Regions from separate parts of the Dietzia sp. CQ4 genome, predicted to be linked through region 2. Evidence: predicted binding sites of a transcription regulator. Region 2 holds the regulator's gene; the other holds the start of a gene.
What was found. Region 2 encodes LexA, which represses DNA repair genes until DNA is damaged. Its sites were predicted from a motif close to CGAACANNTGTTCG; they were not measured.
Positions count from the first base shown of each region.

Region 1 (8,067 bases), on a different contig from region 2:
CCTCGTAGATGCCCGTGACCATTCCGACGATGTCGGCGAGGCGTTCCTCGTCGAAGTTGCCGACCGTCGAGTCGGGACCATTGCCGACGATCTCGCGGTCGAGCATGGCCTCGACGGCGAAGTCGGCCAGTTCGGCGCTGTAGACCCAGCCGGTGTTGAACTGCTCGACGGCGTCGACGATCACCGCGTTGGTGCGGTCCGGTTCGGCGAAGTACTCGACCTCGGCCTGCTGCAGGACCGGGACGAGCTTCTCCAGGCAGGCGGAGTTGTCCTCGAGCTCGGCCGAGCGCACCGCCATCATCGACTTGTAGATCGGGTATCCGGTGTCGTGGAGCAACTCGTAGGCCACGGGCTTACCCCACTCCGCGACCTCGTTCTCGTAGATGAACGGCTCGGCGCTGGCGTAGCCCTGTTGCGCGACCGACCCGCCCGCCGCCACGAAGTTTGACGGCGACCCGTCGTAGCTGCCGTCGACCTGCTCGGGGTCCAGGATGCCCTCGCCGGTGAGGTAGTCCATGTACGCGTTGCCCTCGAAGTACAGGACGCGCGTCCCCTCGTCCTTGAGGTCGGCGATCCGCGCCACGTCGGGGTAGGTCTCCGGGTCCCACATGATCATCTGCGGGTTGATGTCCAGCGGGGCGAACACCCCGACCGTCGGGTTGTTGAGGGAGTTCTGCACGGCCTGGTCCGAGTCGACGTACCCGAGCATGATGTCGGTGTCCTGGTACATCTGCGCGGTGACCTGCTGGAAGCCGATCGCCGGCCCGCCGGAACGGATCTCCACGTCCACGCCGGTGTATTCCCCCGAGGCGAACAGCGGACCCGAGACCGACTTGGCGCCGGCGTTGATCGTCGGATCCGGCCCCAGCAGCTCGTAGAGATGGCCGTGCTCGGCCTCCGGATTCCAGTCGGTCTGGACCACCACGGTGGCCGGGCAGCTCTCGCTCAGGTCCACTGACCCGATCTCCCCGCTGTACCCGGACGCGGCCTCGGCGGACCCGGAGTCGGAATCACCGCAGGCGGTCAGGGTGGCGGCTCCGAGGGTGCACAGGGCGGCCACGGAGAGCACTGTCCTGGTGGTGTGGGTGCGGCGCATGGCGGTCTCCTCCCGGGGGCCGATCAGGCCTCCCGTATTGACGTGATCAATATCTATAGTGAAGCGGTGCTTCGTTTCGGTTGTGTTGCCGGTCGGGCAGATGTGGGTTAAGGCCGCGTCGAGATTCTCGCCATCACCGCTGGTCGTCAGCGTTGTACCACCGGCCCACCACCTTGCGCGAGAGCAACCCGAAGGCCAGGAACACGGCCACACCGAGCAGCGAGGCGAGCAGGATCGAGGCGAACAGCTCCGGAGACTGCAACCGGGCGCGATAGGTGTCGATGAGGATGCCGATCCCGGGGTCCCCCTGCTTGAAGAAGAAGTCGCCGACGATCGCCCCCACCACCGACAGTCCGGCGGCCACCCTCAGTCCCTCGAACAGGGCGGGCAGCGCGGCCGGCGCCTCGAGTTTGCGCAGCACGGTCATCCGGCCGGCGTGGTGGAGCCGGAACAGCCGCCGCAGACCCGGGTCGACGGATTTGAGCCCGAACAGGGTGTTGGACACGATCGGGAACAGGGCGATCAGCACGCAGACGAACACCCGCGCGGTGAACCCGAACCCGAACCAGAAACCGATGAGTGGCACCAGCGCGAGGATCGGGATGCACTGCAGCACCACGGCGTACGGGAACAGCGAACGCTCCGCCCACGTCTCCTGGCTCATGACGATCGCCCACACCACCCCGATCACGAAGGCGATCGCCAGGCCCGTCAGCGCCACCACGGTCGTCCGCCCCAACGCCTCGAGCATGGCCTCGAGGTTGGGCCCCAGGAATCCATCGGTGATCACGACGTGCGGCGGGGGCAGCAGGAACCGGCGGGCGGGTTCGAGAACCACGTAGCTGACGAAGTACCACAGCCCCAGGAAGGCGGCCAGGACGACGAGCGGGCCGCCGATCCGTACGAGGGTCCCGTCCGCGGAGATCCGGCGCCGCCGCCCGGCCGCCGCCGAGGTGGGCGCGGTGACCGTTGTCGCGCCGACCGGTGCGGGGGCGTCGGACCCCGGGTCCGAGTCGGGGTCGGCCGAGGTGCTGTCCGCCGAGGTGCTGCCGGCAGCGGTGGTGGTGGTGGTAGTGGTGTTCATCAGTGCGCCTCCTCCAGGGCCTGGGAAACCTCGCCGACGAGGTTGATGTAGTCGGCCGAATACCGAACCTCGGGGTCGCGGGGGACGTCGAACGGGACGTCGACGGTGTGGACGATGCGGCCGGGACGCCCGGACATGACGACGACCCTGGTGGACAGGTACACGGCCTCCGCGACCGAGTGGGTGATGAACAGTCCGGCGAACCGCTTGGCCGCGAACAACCCCAGGAGTTCGTCACCGAGACGCTGCCGCGTGATCTCGTCGAGTGCCCCGAACGGCTCGTCGAACAGGAACAGTTCGGGCTCCAGCGTCAGCGACCGGGCCAGCGACACCCGCATCTTCATACCGCCGGACAGCTCGCGGGGCAGGGACTGTTCGAAGCCGGACAGCCCCACGAGGTCGATCGCCTCCTGCGCCCGCTGCCGCCGCTCGGCCTTGCCGATCCCGTCGAGCTCGGCCAGCATCTCGACGTTCTGGGCGACCGTGCGCCAGGGCAGCAGTGTGGCGTCCTGGAAGACGTACCCCACCCGGTCGGTGCCGGTCTGCATGTAGCCGTCGGTATGGGTCGCCAGGCCGGAGGCCAACCCGAGCAGCGTGGACTTGCCGCAGCCGGAGGGCCCCACCACGCTGACGAACTCTCCGGCCCCCACGCGGAGATCCACACCCTCGAGCGCGCGGGTGCCGTTGGGGTAGGTGACCCCGACATCGGAGAAGCCGAGTATCTCGGTACCCGGCCTGAGGACGGGGCGGGTTGGGGTCGTCATGGTGCCTCCTGGGGGTCGGGCGGGTGGGTCGAGGTCTGTGTGAGGATCGAGGTCTGTGTGAGGGTCGAGGTCTGTGTGAGGAAGGGGTCGACGACGACGGACGCCCTCGCGGACACCACGCGACCCGCGCGCAGCACGATCCGGTCCACCGGCGCGTCCGCGATCACGTCATCGAGCCCGCTCGCGCGCACGAGCAGCAGGTCCGCGCGACGACCGGGAACGGGGCCGGCGGCCGGGAGGCCCATCACCTCGCGCGCACCGTCGGTGACGAGGTGCCATGCGGTGTCCATGTCCAGGTGGGCGGCGATCACCAGCAACATCGCCGTCTCGATCGCGTCGGACCGGCCGACCGGGTTGAACGGGTCGCGCACGTTGTCCGCGCCCGCGCCGACGGTGACGCCGCCGTCCAGCAAGGCCCGCACGGGGGGCAGCCCGCGCGGCGTGGAGGTGCACTCCGCCCGCCCCTGGAGGTAGAGATTGGTGACGGGCAGCGTCACCACCCCGACATCCGCGCCGCTCAGTGCGGTGGCCGCGGCAGCCTGGCCGGAGGCGTCCATCGCACCGATCCGGCAGCAGTGGCCGGCCGTCCGGATTCGGCCCGGTTCCCAGGACGCGACCCGGTCGGTGAAGGCCGTGAGCATGCCGTGGTCGCCGTCGAGGAACTCGTCGACATGGAGGTCGACACCCACCCCGAGCTCTTCGGCCAGGTCGATCAGCCTGTGGGTCTCCGCGGCGGTGTCAGGGGCGATGTGCGGGGCACCGCCGATGAGGTCGGCACCGGCCGCGATCGCGTCGCGGGCCCGCTCGGCGGGGTCCTCGTCCCGGACCATCACGGCGATCTGCAGATCCAGGACGTCCGCGAGTTCGTCGCGCACCCGGACCAGGGCCCGGACCCCGCGCAGGGGGTCACCCTCGCTGTGCAGATCCACATGGGTGCGCACCGCCGTGGTGCCGCTGGCCACCAGTCGCCGCGCGGCCGCCAGCGCCCGTCCGTGGATCTCGTCCTCGTCGACGGTGACGGCGAAGGCCCGCCACGCGTCGATCGCCGCACCCAGATCGCAGCCCGGCGGGCGCGTCGCACCCCAGCTCAGGGCCTTGTCCAGATGGGCGTGAGGTTCGGCCGGCGCCGTCAGAGCCAGATAGCCGCGACCATCGACCACCGCCGATCCCGCCGGCCCCGGCCCCCCGGCCGGGTCGACTCCCGCGCCGCCGGCCTCGGTGACGGCCACGACCACCCCGCCCGCGATGTCCACGTCGACCACCCGACCGTCGAGCAGCCCCACCCCGACGATGCGGTCGACCTGCCTCACGGCCGTGTCGTCTGGCCGCGGGGCGGTGCCCTCACGCCCAGGGGTGGTGACGCCTGACTCCGGAGCCCCGTCACCACGCTGGCGGGTAAGTGTGTCCACTGACTGGGTTCTCCTGCTCTGCCGGACCGTCCCGGACCGGGTCGGTATGGTGCCCTTGCGCTTTCGACCAGGACGCGGGATATTGACCTCGTCAATACAGATCAGTGTCACGCGCGGGTGTTTCGCCCGGATTACCCCGCCGGATCTGATCTGTAACCGCTAACGAAGGATGGGAGACACCGGTGTCGGGGTTACGTGACGACGGGCTCGCACGCCTGGGTGCACGCATCCGGCACCACCGTCAGCAGCTCGGCCTGACCCTCGTGGAGGTGGCCGGTCACGCTGGCATCTCGCAACCGTTCCTCAGTCAGATCGAGCGCGGCAAGGCGGCCCCGAGCATGTCGACGCTCGAGGGGCTCGCCCACGCCTTGGGTACCACCCAGGCGCACCTGCTGGAAGCGGTCGACTCGGTCGACCCGACGTCCGGAGGCCCCGACGCGCCGGCGGGAGACCCGTCGACGGCAGGCGACTCGCCACCGGCGGCGGGCGGACGCGTGGACATTCGTCGCGCCTCCGAGGGCGCCGTCCTCACCCGCGCGGAAGGCACCGTCGGGGGGCACACCCGACTACTGCCGGGCGGGCCCAACGACACCCAGTTCCTCGAGTTCGTGGAGACCAATCACGTGCCGGGTCGATTCTTAGAACACCCGGGCCGCGAATGGGTGTACGTCACCAGGGGCACGGTTCTACTCGAGGTGGGCGAGTCAGTCAGTCGCCTGGAGGCGGGGGATGTCGCACGGTACGACGGCACCCTCCCTCACCGCTGGTACGTGCCCGAGGGCGGGCGGGCCTGCCTGATCGTGGCACGACCGGGCTGAGGCGCCCCGCACCTCGCCGACCTGGCGTGCCCTGAACGGTCCGAGCAGGGCACCCCAGGTTAGGTCTTCCCGATCCGCGCACCCGCACATCCACACCCACTCGGAGCCGAGGCGTCCGGCCTCCCGCTCCGCACCTCACTGACCTGCGATGCCCTGAACGCCGTGTGCAGGGCACACCAGGTCGGGCCAATGAAGTCGGCGCCCCCACACCGTGTCGTACCTCGAACATACGATCGAATCATGACCTCCACAGCGCGCCCCGTATCCGACGACGTCGACCCTCCCGAGGCGCTCATCCCGCCCGCCGGATTCACCACCTCGACGGGGCCGGCACTCCCCGTCCTGGTCCCCGAGGCGTTCGCCCGGTGGGACCCGGGTCAGCAACGCGGCTACCTCGCCCAGAGGACGATCTGCGCGGCCGAGGGTCGGACGCTCGCCTATGCCTATGACTGTGTCCGTTCCGCCACTGACCGTTTCGCCACCGAGAACGATCGCCACCGCGATCCGTGGGACGCCGCCGCCACGATGATCGGCGCCTCCATGGCTCTCTCACGCCACAGCGCGTCCCGCCTGGTGACCACAGCGGTCGAGCTGACCGAGCGGCTCCCACGGACGGCGGCGCTGCTGGCGACCGGATGGATAGGAATCCTCGCGGCGCACACCATCGCCGAGGAGACCGCCCTGGTGGCCGACCACCTCATGCCCGAACTCGATCGGCGGATCAGCGAAGGGTTGGCTCCGACCAGGCGCCGGACCCACCCGCCGAGGCTCGGTCCATTGCGCAAGATGCTCACCAAGACCGTCGCGGCCTGCGATCCACTCGGTGCCGATGCCCGCGCCCGGCAGGCGCGACGTGACCAGGACGTGGAGCTGGTACCCCTACGTGACGACCGGGCGATCATCACCGCCACGCTCACCGCCGAGGACGCCCTGGAGATCGCGGACCGTATCGAGGCCCTCGCCCGCACAGCCTCGGCCGATGATCCGCGTCCCCTCGGCCAGCTCCGCGCCGCCGGACTGCTCGCACTCAGCCGCGGCTGGTCCTGCCTCCCCGACCCACACGGAGAGCACCCCACCGATCCTGAAGCCCGCTCTGCGGCTCGCCGTGTCATCATCCACGCCTACGACGACGGCACCCCGGATCACCGCGGCATCACCCTCGCCGGCTACGGGCCGGTCACCGGGCACACCGCCGAGGAACTGCATCGCAACGCAAGTCGGAGGATCAACACGCTCACGGAACTCGCGGACCCGGACACCGCTGCCGCCCGGCGCCACACCCCCTCCGACGCCCTGGCCCGCTTCTGCCGGGGACGTGACGGTACGTGCGTCTTCCCCGGCTGCCAGACCTCAGCCGAGAAGTCCGACCTCGACCACATCGTCCCCTTCGACCACGACCATCCCGACCACGGCGGGCCCACGACGTGCGACGACCTCGGGACCCTGTGCCGCTTCCACCACCGACTCAAGACCGACGGGGTGTGGGCCTACTACCGCGACACCGACGGTTCGTACGTGTGGATCCACGGCCCCCATCACCCTGACAGGGACCCCGGAACCCGCATCACGACGTCCCCCACGGGGCCCCTCGCCGGCCACGCCGCACCCCGACACCCCGAGGCCAGCCGGCTTCAGCAGGAGGCAGCCGAAGCCGGTGAGACGGGCTCCGGTTCGGCCGAGTCGCGGAGGCGACCCCACCAGCGCCACCGTCGCGACCTCGAACGACGCACACTCCGTACACAGGCTCGACTCCGGCGCCAGGCCCCACCGGCCGGCTCGGCGCCTCAACAGGCGGCGTCATCTCCGGCGTCGGACGACGAGCCCCCGTTCTGATGGGAGGCGGGCGACTCTCGACGTCAGAAGCGCGAGCTCGTGGGATACCACCCGTCGGCGGCGTCGTGGGGACCGATGGACCGGACCTCGATGTGCTCGAAGGACGCGAAGTCGCCGGCGAGACGATCCCAGTTCTCGCGGGTGATCGCAGTGGTGATCGCCGAGGCGATCCGCCCGATCCCACCGTAGATACCGGAGAGCTGGTTCCCGGTCACACCCATGGACGCCCGCGCTCCGGTCGAGAAATGGTGCAGGCGGGAGAGCCACGGGGCGGTGCCCGGCTCACGCTCGGAGAACTCGAAACCCGGACCCAGGTACGGACTCCGTCCGGCCGGGTGGTCAACCGCGGGCGGGTGACGATCGGACCACAGCGCGATGTCGTCGACGAACTCGGCCAGCTCCGGGCGCATGCGAAGGTCCACCTGGTATCCGGTCGCGGCAAGCACCACATCAGCGTGGAACCGCCCCCTGGTGGTGTCGATCGCGATCTCCTGCCCACCGGTGTCGGTGTGGACCATCGAGACGGCGTTCCACCCGCAGCCGGTGTGGAGGGCGAAGCCGGAGTGGGTGAAGCACCGCCACACCGCGTGCTGCGTGGGCGGCTGCGGCAGACCGCCGGACATCACTCCGAAGTCCCACTTGCTCTGGTCATCCAGGTCGTAGAAGCGTTCCTGCATGCCCGGGAACTCCATCCACCGGAGCGGGTTGGAGGCCGGGACCGTCGCCCGTCGCACGAACACGTGCGCCCGGACGGCGCCGTGGTCCAGCGCGGTGGCCGCGTTGTCGAACCCGGAGGCGCCGCCACCCAGTACCGCCACCCGCCGCCCCCGCAACGCGGTGAAGTCGATCTGGTCCTCGGTGTGGAACCAGCGCTCGCGGGGCAGCGAGGAGGAGATGAACTCCGGCACGCGCACCCCGCCCCCGCCCGCGAGCCCGAGCGCGCAGACGATGCGCCTGGCGGTCAGCGTGGTCTCCTGTCCCTCCGGGCCGCGCAGTTCCACGGAGAACGACCCGTCCGGGGTGGCGGGGCGGTGGATCGCGGTCACCCGGGTCCGATGGTGGA
Region 1 covers NZ_JAALDZ010000004.1:1,257-9,323, reverse strand. The annotation lists gene G6031_RS00235 (ABC transporter substrate-binding protein) at 1-1,096, opposite strand, end outside; gene G6031_RS00230 (ABC transporter permease) at 1,230-2,180, opposite strand; gene G6031_RS00225 (ABC transporter ATP-binding protein) at 2,180-2,944, opposite strand; gene G6031_RS00220 (amidohydrolase family protein) at 2,941-4,353, opposite strand; gene G6031_RS00215 (XRE family transcriptional regulator) at 4,536-5,171, shown strand; gene G6031_RS00210 (HNH endonuclease signature motif containing protein) at 5,412-7,004, shown strand; gene G6031_RS00205 (NAD(P)/FAD-dependent oxidoreductase) at 7,028-8,067, opposite strand, start outside.
Region 1: the regulator LexA is predicted to act here: its motif matches at 5,394-5,407, upstream of G6031_RS00210 (HNH endonuclease signature motif containing protein).

Region 2 (8,067 bases):
TCCGGCAGACCGAGGAGCGCCTCGACCCGGCCGAACAGCTCGGTGGTGAAGGCCACCTCGGCCGGGCCGTGCTGCTTGGGCTTGACGATGTAGATGGACCCGGTCCGGCTGTTGCCGCGCTCGTTGCCCGGCGCGATGCCGTGCATGCCCGCCAGCGAGGTGATCAGGGCGTCCAGGATGCCCTCGGGCAACTCGTTCCCCTCCGCGTCGAGGACCGCGGGGGTGGTCATCAGATGCCCCACATTGCGGACGAAGAGCATCGAGCGGCCGTGGAGCCGGACCTCGCCGGATCCGTCGGGCGCGGTGAAGACCCGGTCGTCGTGGAGGACGCGGGTGAAGGTCTTGTCGCCCTTGCTGATCTCCTCGGAGAGGTCGCCCTTCATCAGACCCAGCCAGTTGCGGTAGCCGTGGGTCTTGTCCTCGGCGTCGACGGCCGCGACGGAGTCCTCGAAGTCCATGATGGTGGAGACGGCGGACTCCAGGACAACGTCCTTGACGCCGGCGGAGTCGGTCGATCCGATCGGTGAGTCGGCGTCGATCTGGACCTCCACGTGCAGGCCGTTGTTGCGCAGGAGGACCGAGGTCGGGGCGGCGCCGTCGCCCAGGTAGCCGACGAACTGTGCGGGATCGGCGAGGCCTGTCGTCGCCCCGTCGGCGAGTGTCACCTGCAGTCGGCCGTCCACCACGGTGTAGCCCGTGGTGCCGACGTGACTGCCGGAGTCGAGCGGCGCGGCGTCGTCGAGGAACTCGCGGGCCCAGGCGATGACGCGGTCCCCGCGGACCTTGTTGTAGGAGGACCCCTGCTCGGCCCCACCGGACTCCGGGATCGCGTCGGTGCCGTAGAGCGCGTCGTACAACGAACCCCACCGGGCGTTGGCGGCGTTGATCGCGAAACGCGCGTTCATGATCGGCACGACCAACTGGGGGCCCGCGACCGTGGCGATCTCGTCGTCCACGTTCTGGGTGTTGACCTGAACGGAGTCCGGCTCCGGGACCAGGTAGCCGATCTCCTGCAGGAACGCACGGTAGGTGGCCGGGTCGATCGGGGCGGGGTTCTCGTGGTGCCAGGAGTCGATCCTCGACTGCAGGTCGTCGCGGACGGCGAGCAGCTCGCGGTTGCGCGGGGCCAGGTCGGTGAAGATCTCGGAGACTCCCGCCCAGAACGCGTCGGGATCGACCCCGGTGCCCGGGATCGCCTGGGTGTTGACGAAGTCGTACAGGACCTCGTCGACCTGGACGTCGCCGACGGTGATGCGTTCGGACATCGATGCTCTCCTCACATAGGGACCGTTCTCGCCTCCGACTCTAGTGCCCCCCTGCCGACGGATCATCCGGGTTTTCCGCAGCGTGGAACGGCGGTCGGATTGGCTAGGATCTGATGGCATGACACCCGCGCCCCCGACCGCCACTCTCGACGGCCTCGCCTTTATCAAGGGGCACGGAACGCTCAACGACTTCGTGGTCCTGCCCGACGACCACGCGGAGGTGGACCTCGACGAGGACCTGGTGCGCGCCGTCTGCGACAGACGGGCCGGCCTCGGCGCCGACGGGGTGCTGCGCATCGCCACCGCGGGTGCACTGGTCGACCAGGGTGTCCTCGCCGTCCTCCCGGAGGGCGTCGACGCCGCGGACTGGTTCATGGACTACCGGAACGCAGACGGATCGATCGCGGAGATGTGCGGGAACGGGGTGAGGGTGTTCGCCCACGCCCTGGTGGCGACCGGCAGGGTCGGGGCCGGCCGGATCCCCGTGGGCACACGATCCGGTCCTCGGCCCGCCGATATTCTGATCCATGACGGTGACCAGGCCGTGGTCCGTGTGGACATGGGCGAGCCCGGGCTTCTCGGGGTCTCGTCCGTGGAGCTCGGTGGCCGGGTGTACGCCGGCCTCGCCGTCGACATGGGTAACCCCCACCTCGCGTGCGTGGTCCCGGGCCTGGGGGCCGAAGGGTTGCGCGAACTGCCGGTGCACGAGGCGCCCGTGTTCGACACCGGCTTCTTCCCCGCCGGCGTCAACGTGGAGATCGCCACCCCGCTCACCGACGGTCGGGTGTCGATGCGCGTCCACGAGCGAGGATCCGGGGAGACGATGTCCTGCGGCACCGGAATCGTCGCCACGGCCGTCGCGGCCCTCGCCGACGCCGGAGAGGCCACCGGTGACGTGGTGGTGTCCGTTCCCGGGGGAGAGGTCGCGGTGGCCCTGACCGGCGTGGGTTCCACTCTGACGGGGCCGTCCGTGATCGTCGCCGAGGGGCGGTGCCGGCGTCCGCCACCCGCCCGCCGCACGGAGGCGTCCCGACCGGAATTGTGAGATGATGCCGGTGAATGACTATCGATGACACCGCCCCTGACCGGGCCACACGAGACCATGACCCTTCGGTCGGAGAATTCCAGCTCGAGGAGCGCTCCTCGCTGCGCCGGGTCGTCGGGTTGTCGACCGAACTCCAGGACGTCAACGACGCCGAGTACCGCCAACTCCGCCTCGAGCGGGTCGTGCTGGTCGGGGTCTGGACCGAGGGTACCGCCGCCCAGGCGGAGGCCGCGATGGCCGAGTTGGCACAGCTCGCCGAGACCGCAGGCTCCGAGGTCTGCGACGCGCTGATCCAGCGCCGCGACAAGCCGGACCCCGCCACCTACATCGGTTCGGGGAAGGCCAAGACCCTGAAGGACGTGATCACCGCGACGGGGGCGGACACGGTGATCTGTGACGGCGAGCTCACGCCGGGTCAGCTCATCGCGCTCGAGAAGGTCGTCAACGTCAAGGTGATCGACCGCACCGCGCTGATCCTCGACATCTTCGCCCAACATGCGACCAGCCGTGAGGGTAAGGCCCAGGTGTCGCTGGCGCAGATGGAGTACATGCTCCCGCGACTGCGTGGCTGGGGTGAGGCACTCTCCCGGCAGGCGGGTGGCCGGGCGGGCAGCAACGGAGGCGTCGGACTCCGTGGTCCCGGTGAGACCAAGATCGAGACGGACCGCCGCCGAATCAGGGAGCGCACGGCGAGGCTGCGCCGTGAGATCAAGGGCATGAAGCAGGCCCGGGACACCAAGCGGCATCGCCGTCGCGCCACCCCGGTGCCGTCGATCGCGATCGCCGGGTACACCAACGCCGGGAAGTCGAGCCTGCTCAACCGCTTGACCGGTGCGGGTGTACTGGTCCAGAACGCACTGTTCGCCACGCTGGACCCCACCACACGGCGGGCCGAGCTCCCCGACGGGCGGGTCGTGGTCTTCACAGATACGGTCGGATTCGTCCGACACCTCCCGACCCAGCTCGTCGAGGCGTTCCGCTCGACGTTGGAGGAGGTCGTGGACTCCGAGCTGCTCCTGCACGTGGTCGACGGATCGGACGCCTTCCCCCTGCGCCAGATCGAGGCCGTCCGCACCGTCATCAACGACGTCGTGGAAGAGCAGAAGGCCGAGAGGCCCCGCGAACTCGTGGTGATCAACAAGGTCGACGTGGCTGACCCGGTGGTGTTGACGGAACTGCACCACGCCCTGCCGGACGCGGTCTTCGTCTCGGCGGCGACGGGTGAGGGGTTCGACGAGCTCCTCGACCGAATAATGCGGGTGGTCGCCTCCGGGGACACGGAGGTCACACTCGAGATCCCGTTCACCCGGGGTGATGTGGTCTCCCGTGTCCACGCGGAGGGCGCCGTGGTGGACGAGGATCACACGAAGGACGGCACGAGGATCGTGGTCCGGCTTCCGGCCTCCGTGGCCGGAGAGCTCGGGGAGTATCGGGTCCCCGGATCCCGTGACGGTGTCGCCTGACCCCGTCGACGGATCAGGCGACACCCGGCTCCGGCCGGTTCAGAGCTTGCGGAAGACCGTGACGACCTTTCCGAGGATCGTCGCGTGCTCCCCGGGAATCGGACTGAACGACGGGTTGTGGGGCAGGAGCCACACCCCGCTCGAGTCCCGGCGGAAAGTCTTGACCGTGGCCTCCCCGTCGATCATCGCCGCCACGATCTCGCCGTTGTCCGCGACGTTCTGACGGCGCACCACCACGTAGTCCCCGTCACAGATCGCGGCGTCGATCATCGACTCGCCGACCACTCTGAGCATGAACAGGTCCCCGGAACCCACCAGGTCGGAGGGGAGGGGGAAGACCTCCTCCACCGCCTGCTCGGCGAGGATAGGACCGCCGGCCGCGATCCGCCCCAGGACAGGGACGTAGACGGGCTCCACGGCCCCGCTGGGACGCGTCTCCTCCTGGGCGGGCGCGCGACGACCCCGGGACCGCTGCCCCGGGACGCCGTGGACGTCGACCGCCCGCGGCTTGTGCGGATCACGGGTCAGGAAGCCCTTCTTCTCCAACGTCCGCAACTGGTGGGCCACCGAGGAGGTCGACTGCAGACCGACGGCGTCACCGATCTCTCGGATGCTCGGGGGATAGCCCCGGTCCTTGACCGTGTCGTGGATGTGCAACAGAACGCTCTTCTGGCGGGTCGTCAGGGCCTCGAAGTCGGGCTTGGGCATGTGGGGGTCCCTTCGGCGAATGGGTGTTCGACGTCGCTATCTGTGTACACCCTACTGCCCGTCGGACGTGAGCGCCACACAGGTGTTCGAAGAAATGTCGCCACGAATGTCGACTCTGTCGGACCCGCGTGATACAACTCTAGGCAGGTTCGGGTTCGAACAGATGTGCACAACAAGGCACACGGGCGTGCGAATGAGGTTCGCACACCGTATCGAGTTGGGAGTTCTCATGACCGTTATGGAGATGCAGCCACGATCGCGTCCCTCCGTGCCCTGGACGGAGGTCTGCGTGACCGATCACGACCGGCCCGTCTCGTCCAGGGTCCGTCCCCGCCCTGATGCCGGGGCCCGTCCCGTCATCCGCACGCTCGACCGGGGGCGCCAGACGGCCACGCGGTCGGTGGCGCCCGGACGGCGAGTGCTCGTCCGCCCCGCGTCCGCGGAAAAGGTCAGGGCATGCGGTAGCGAGGCGAGGTCCAGTGCGCCGGTGGTGGACGATGTGCCGACGTGGGCTCTGGTGGCCTGTGGAATCGTCTTCGGAATCCTGATGCTGCTCGCATTGGCACTCCTGGGCGGGCCCGCCTACGCGTGACCCACGGTATCGCCTCCTAGAATGAACCCGGGACGGCGGCCCGTCGCCCCCGCACCGCCGTCGGCTCCGGCCGGCGGAGCGGTTCGGACCAGGTCGACGAATGGCGAAGCTGGAATGTACTGCCCCATATGTCACCACGAGGACTCACGGGTGATCGACTCGCGGTCGGTCGACGAAGGGCAGGCGATCCGGCGTCGACGCGAGTGTCCCGACTGCGGACACCGGTTCACCACCCTCGAGACCCCGTTGTTGACCGTCCTCAAGCGCAACGGTGTGACGGAGCGTTTCAGCCGCGACAAAGTGGTCCGCGGTGTGCGACGCGCGTGCCAGGGGAGGTCGGTCGACGAGGACGCGCTCCGGCGGCTCGCGCAGCAGGTCGAAGACGCTGTCCGGGCCGGCGGCGCCTCAGAAGTCCCCGCTCACGAGATCGGGCTGGCGATCCTGGGGCCTCTACAAGATCTGGACGAGGTCGCGTATCTGCGATTCGCCTCCGTGTACAAACAATTCAGTTCCGCTGCGGATTTCGAGAGCGAGATCATCGCCCTTCGCGAACGGCACGCTGCTCACTAGTCCCGGTCGTCTCCGCGTCGCACCGGGATCGGCTCCTGTGTACGGGCAGTTGAGAGCTCAACGCGCGTTCCGCCGGGAGAGCGCGGCGGCGACCGCCTTCTCGATCCTCTCGGCGGAGACCGGGCGCGCGGTACCCAGAGATTGCGCGAAGAGGCCGACACGGTATTCGGCCAACATCCACCGGAGATCCCGGGCCGCCCGCGCCCCACCCGGTCGTCGGCGGAGCGCCGCCGTCGCCTCCGCGACAGTGGCCTCCGATTTCTCCAACCGGGCGGCGAGCTCCCGGTACCTTGACGGTGACTTCTCCGCCAGGTCCAACCTGAGGTCGATCGCCCTCACGTGGCGTTCCAGTTGCGGGAGGACCTCCGCCGGGTGTCGGGCGAGGAATCCCTTTCCCACGAGGAAGTCCAGAGCGGGCCTGACGTCGTCCGCGAGGTCGCGTGGTACCTGGTCCAGCCGGGCGGAGACCGACTGCGCGGCGACCAACGCCGGAAGGGCGGCGGAGATCGAGGCCGTGATGGCGGCCGGTGCCTCGGATCGGGCGCGCGCGCGCAACTCGTCGAAGTCGTGCACGGTGAGTACCGGCTCTCCTCTGCGTCCGGCGATCAGCCGCCCGCACGCCGCCAGCGCCGCGTCCGAGACCAGTCCATCGGCACCCCCGTGGGGATACTGGGTGAGCGCGAGGCGTTGCTCGACCGGACGACCCCGGACTATCGATGCCGCCGAGATCAGGTCCGCTGAGATCAGGGTCAGTACCGCTGTGGTCTGCGCGGATCGACGTTCCGTCTCTGTGGCGCAGGCGATCCGGTGGATGCCGTCGGGGCGGACCTGCAGGGCCGGGTAGACCGTCACCTCCACACCGTGGACCGTGCCGGTGATCGAGGGCGACAGGTCCCCGATCGTGTCCGCGGTCCACGCCCGATGAGGTCCGTCATCGGGGACGAGTCTGGAGTTGAGCGTGGCACGGACCTTGTCCACCAACCGGCTGCGTAGTGCTCCCAGGTCCGTACCGGCCGCGACGACCTCGTCACCGTCGACCACCTCGAAACGCATGCGGAGATGGTCGGGGAGCTGTTCCGGGTGGAACTCACGGGGCTCGACGGTCGTGCCTATGCGGGCCGAGAGCGCGGCGGCGAGCGCCACCGGGAGCGGTGCCGACCGCGGGGCGAGGTCACCGGCCAGCAGTGCCGCGTACTCGGCGGGCGGGGAACACAGACGCCTCAGGTACTTGGGGAGCGTTCGGAGCATCTCCGTGTACAGCTCCTCGCGCAGGCCGGGGACGAGCCACTCGAAGCCGGACGTCGCGACCGAGGACAGCTGGGGGAGAGGGATCCGCACGGTGATGCCGTCGGAGTCGACCCCCGGGTCGAACGAGTATCTGAGCTCGAAGTCCCGCTCGCCCTGGCGCCAGATCGGCGGGAACTCGGAGGCGGCCGGGGCGGTGTCCGACGTGCGGATCTGCTCGGGGCGAAGACGCAGACGATCCGGGTCCTCCCGGCCCTGCTTACGCCACCACGATTCCAGGTGGCGGCCGGAGGTGATGTCCTCGGGGAGCCGCTCGAGGTAGAACCCGACCAGGGTGTCGTCGTCGATGACGAGGTCGCGGCGTCTGCTGCGGGTCTCCAGCTCCCGCGCCTGTTCCACGGCCACGGCGTTCTCCATGATCACCGGGATGCGGGTGGTCCATCGTCCCTCGACGATCCCGTGCCGGACGAGCATCTCCCGCGCGAGCGGTGCGTCGACCCTGGAGAGGAGGATGCGACGCGCCTCGACCACGGGCAGCCCCAGGAGCAGCACCTTCTCGTAGGCCATCGCCGCGCCCTGGGCGTCGGACCAGTGCGGCTCTGAGTACTGGGTGCGGACGAGATGCCCCCCGAGTTGTTCGATCCACACCGGATCGATGCGCGCGACGTCCCGGGCCCACAGTCTGGAGGTCTCGACCAACTCGGAGGCCATGATCCATCGCGGCGGCTTGCGGGCGAGATCGGAACCGGGGAACACCTGGAAGCGGATACCGCGGGTGCCGCGGAACTCCCTGGTGTCCTCGTCCTTCATCCCGACGTTGGTGAGCAGTCCGGAGAGGATCGCCTTGTGGAGGTCGTCCTCCGCGGCGTGACCGGACGGTGGATGCCAGCCCCGCTCGCGGCACATGCTGGTCAACTGGGCGGTGAGGTCCTGCCACTCGCGGATCCGCAACCAGTGCAGGTACTCGGCCTTGCACATTTTCCGGAACGCGCTGCCGGAGAGCTCGCGCCGCTGTTCGGTGAGGTAGCGCCACAGGTTGAGGTAGCCCAGGAAGTCGGAGGACTTGTCGGCGAAGCGCCGGTGGAGCTGGTCCGCCTTGTCGCGCTCCTCGGCAGGCCTCTCGCGGACATCCTGCACGGTCAGGGCCGCGACCACGACCAGGACATCCCCCAGGGCGCC
Region 2 covers NZ_JAALDZ010000022.1:13,930-21,996, forward strand. The annotation lists gene G6031_RS01395 (malate synthase G) at 1-1,265, opposite strand, end outside; gene dapF (diaminopimelate epimerase) at 1,384-2,310, shown strand; gene hflX (GTPase HflX) at 2,325-3,773, shown strand; gene lexA (transcriptional repressor LexA) at 3,813-4,481, opposite strand; gene G6031_RS01415 (hypothetical protein) at 4,771-5,073, shown strand; gene nrdR (transcriptional regulator NrdR) at 5,188-5,643, shown strand; gene hrpA (ATP-dependent RNA helicase HrpA) at 5,701-8,067, opposite strand, start outside.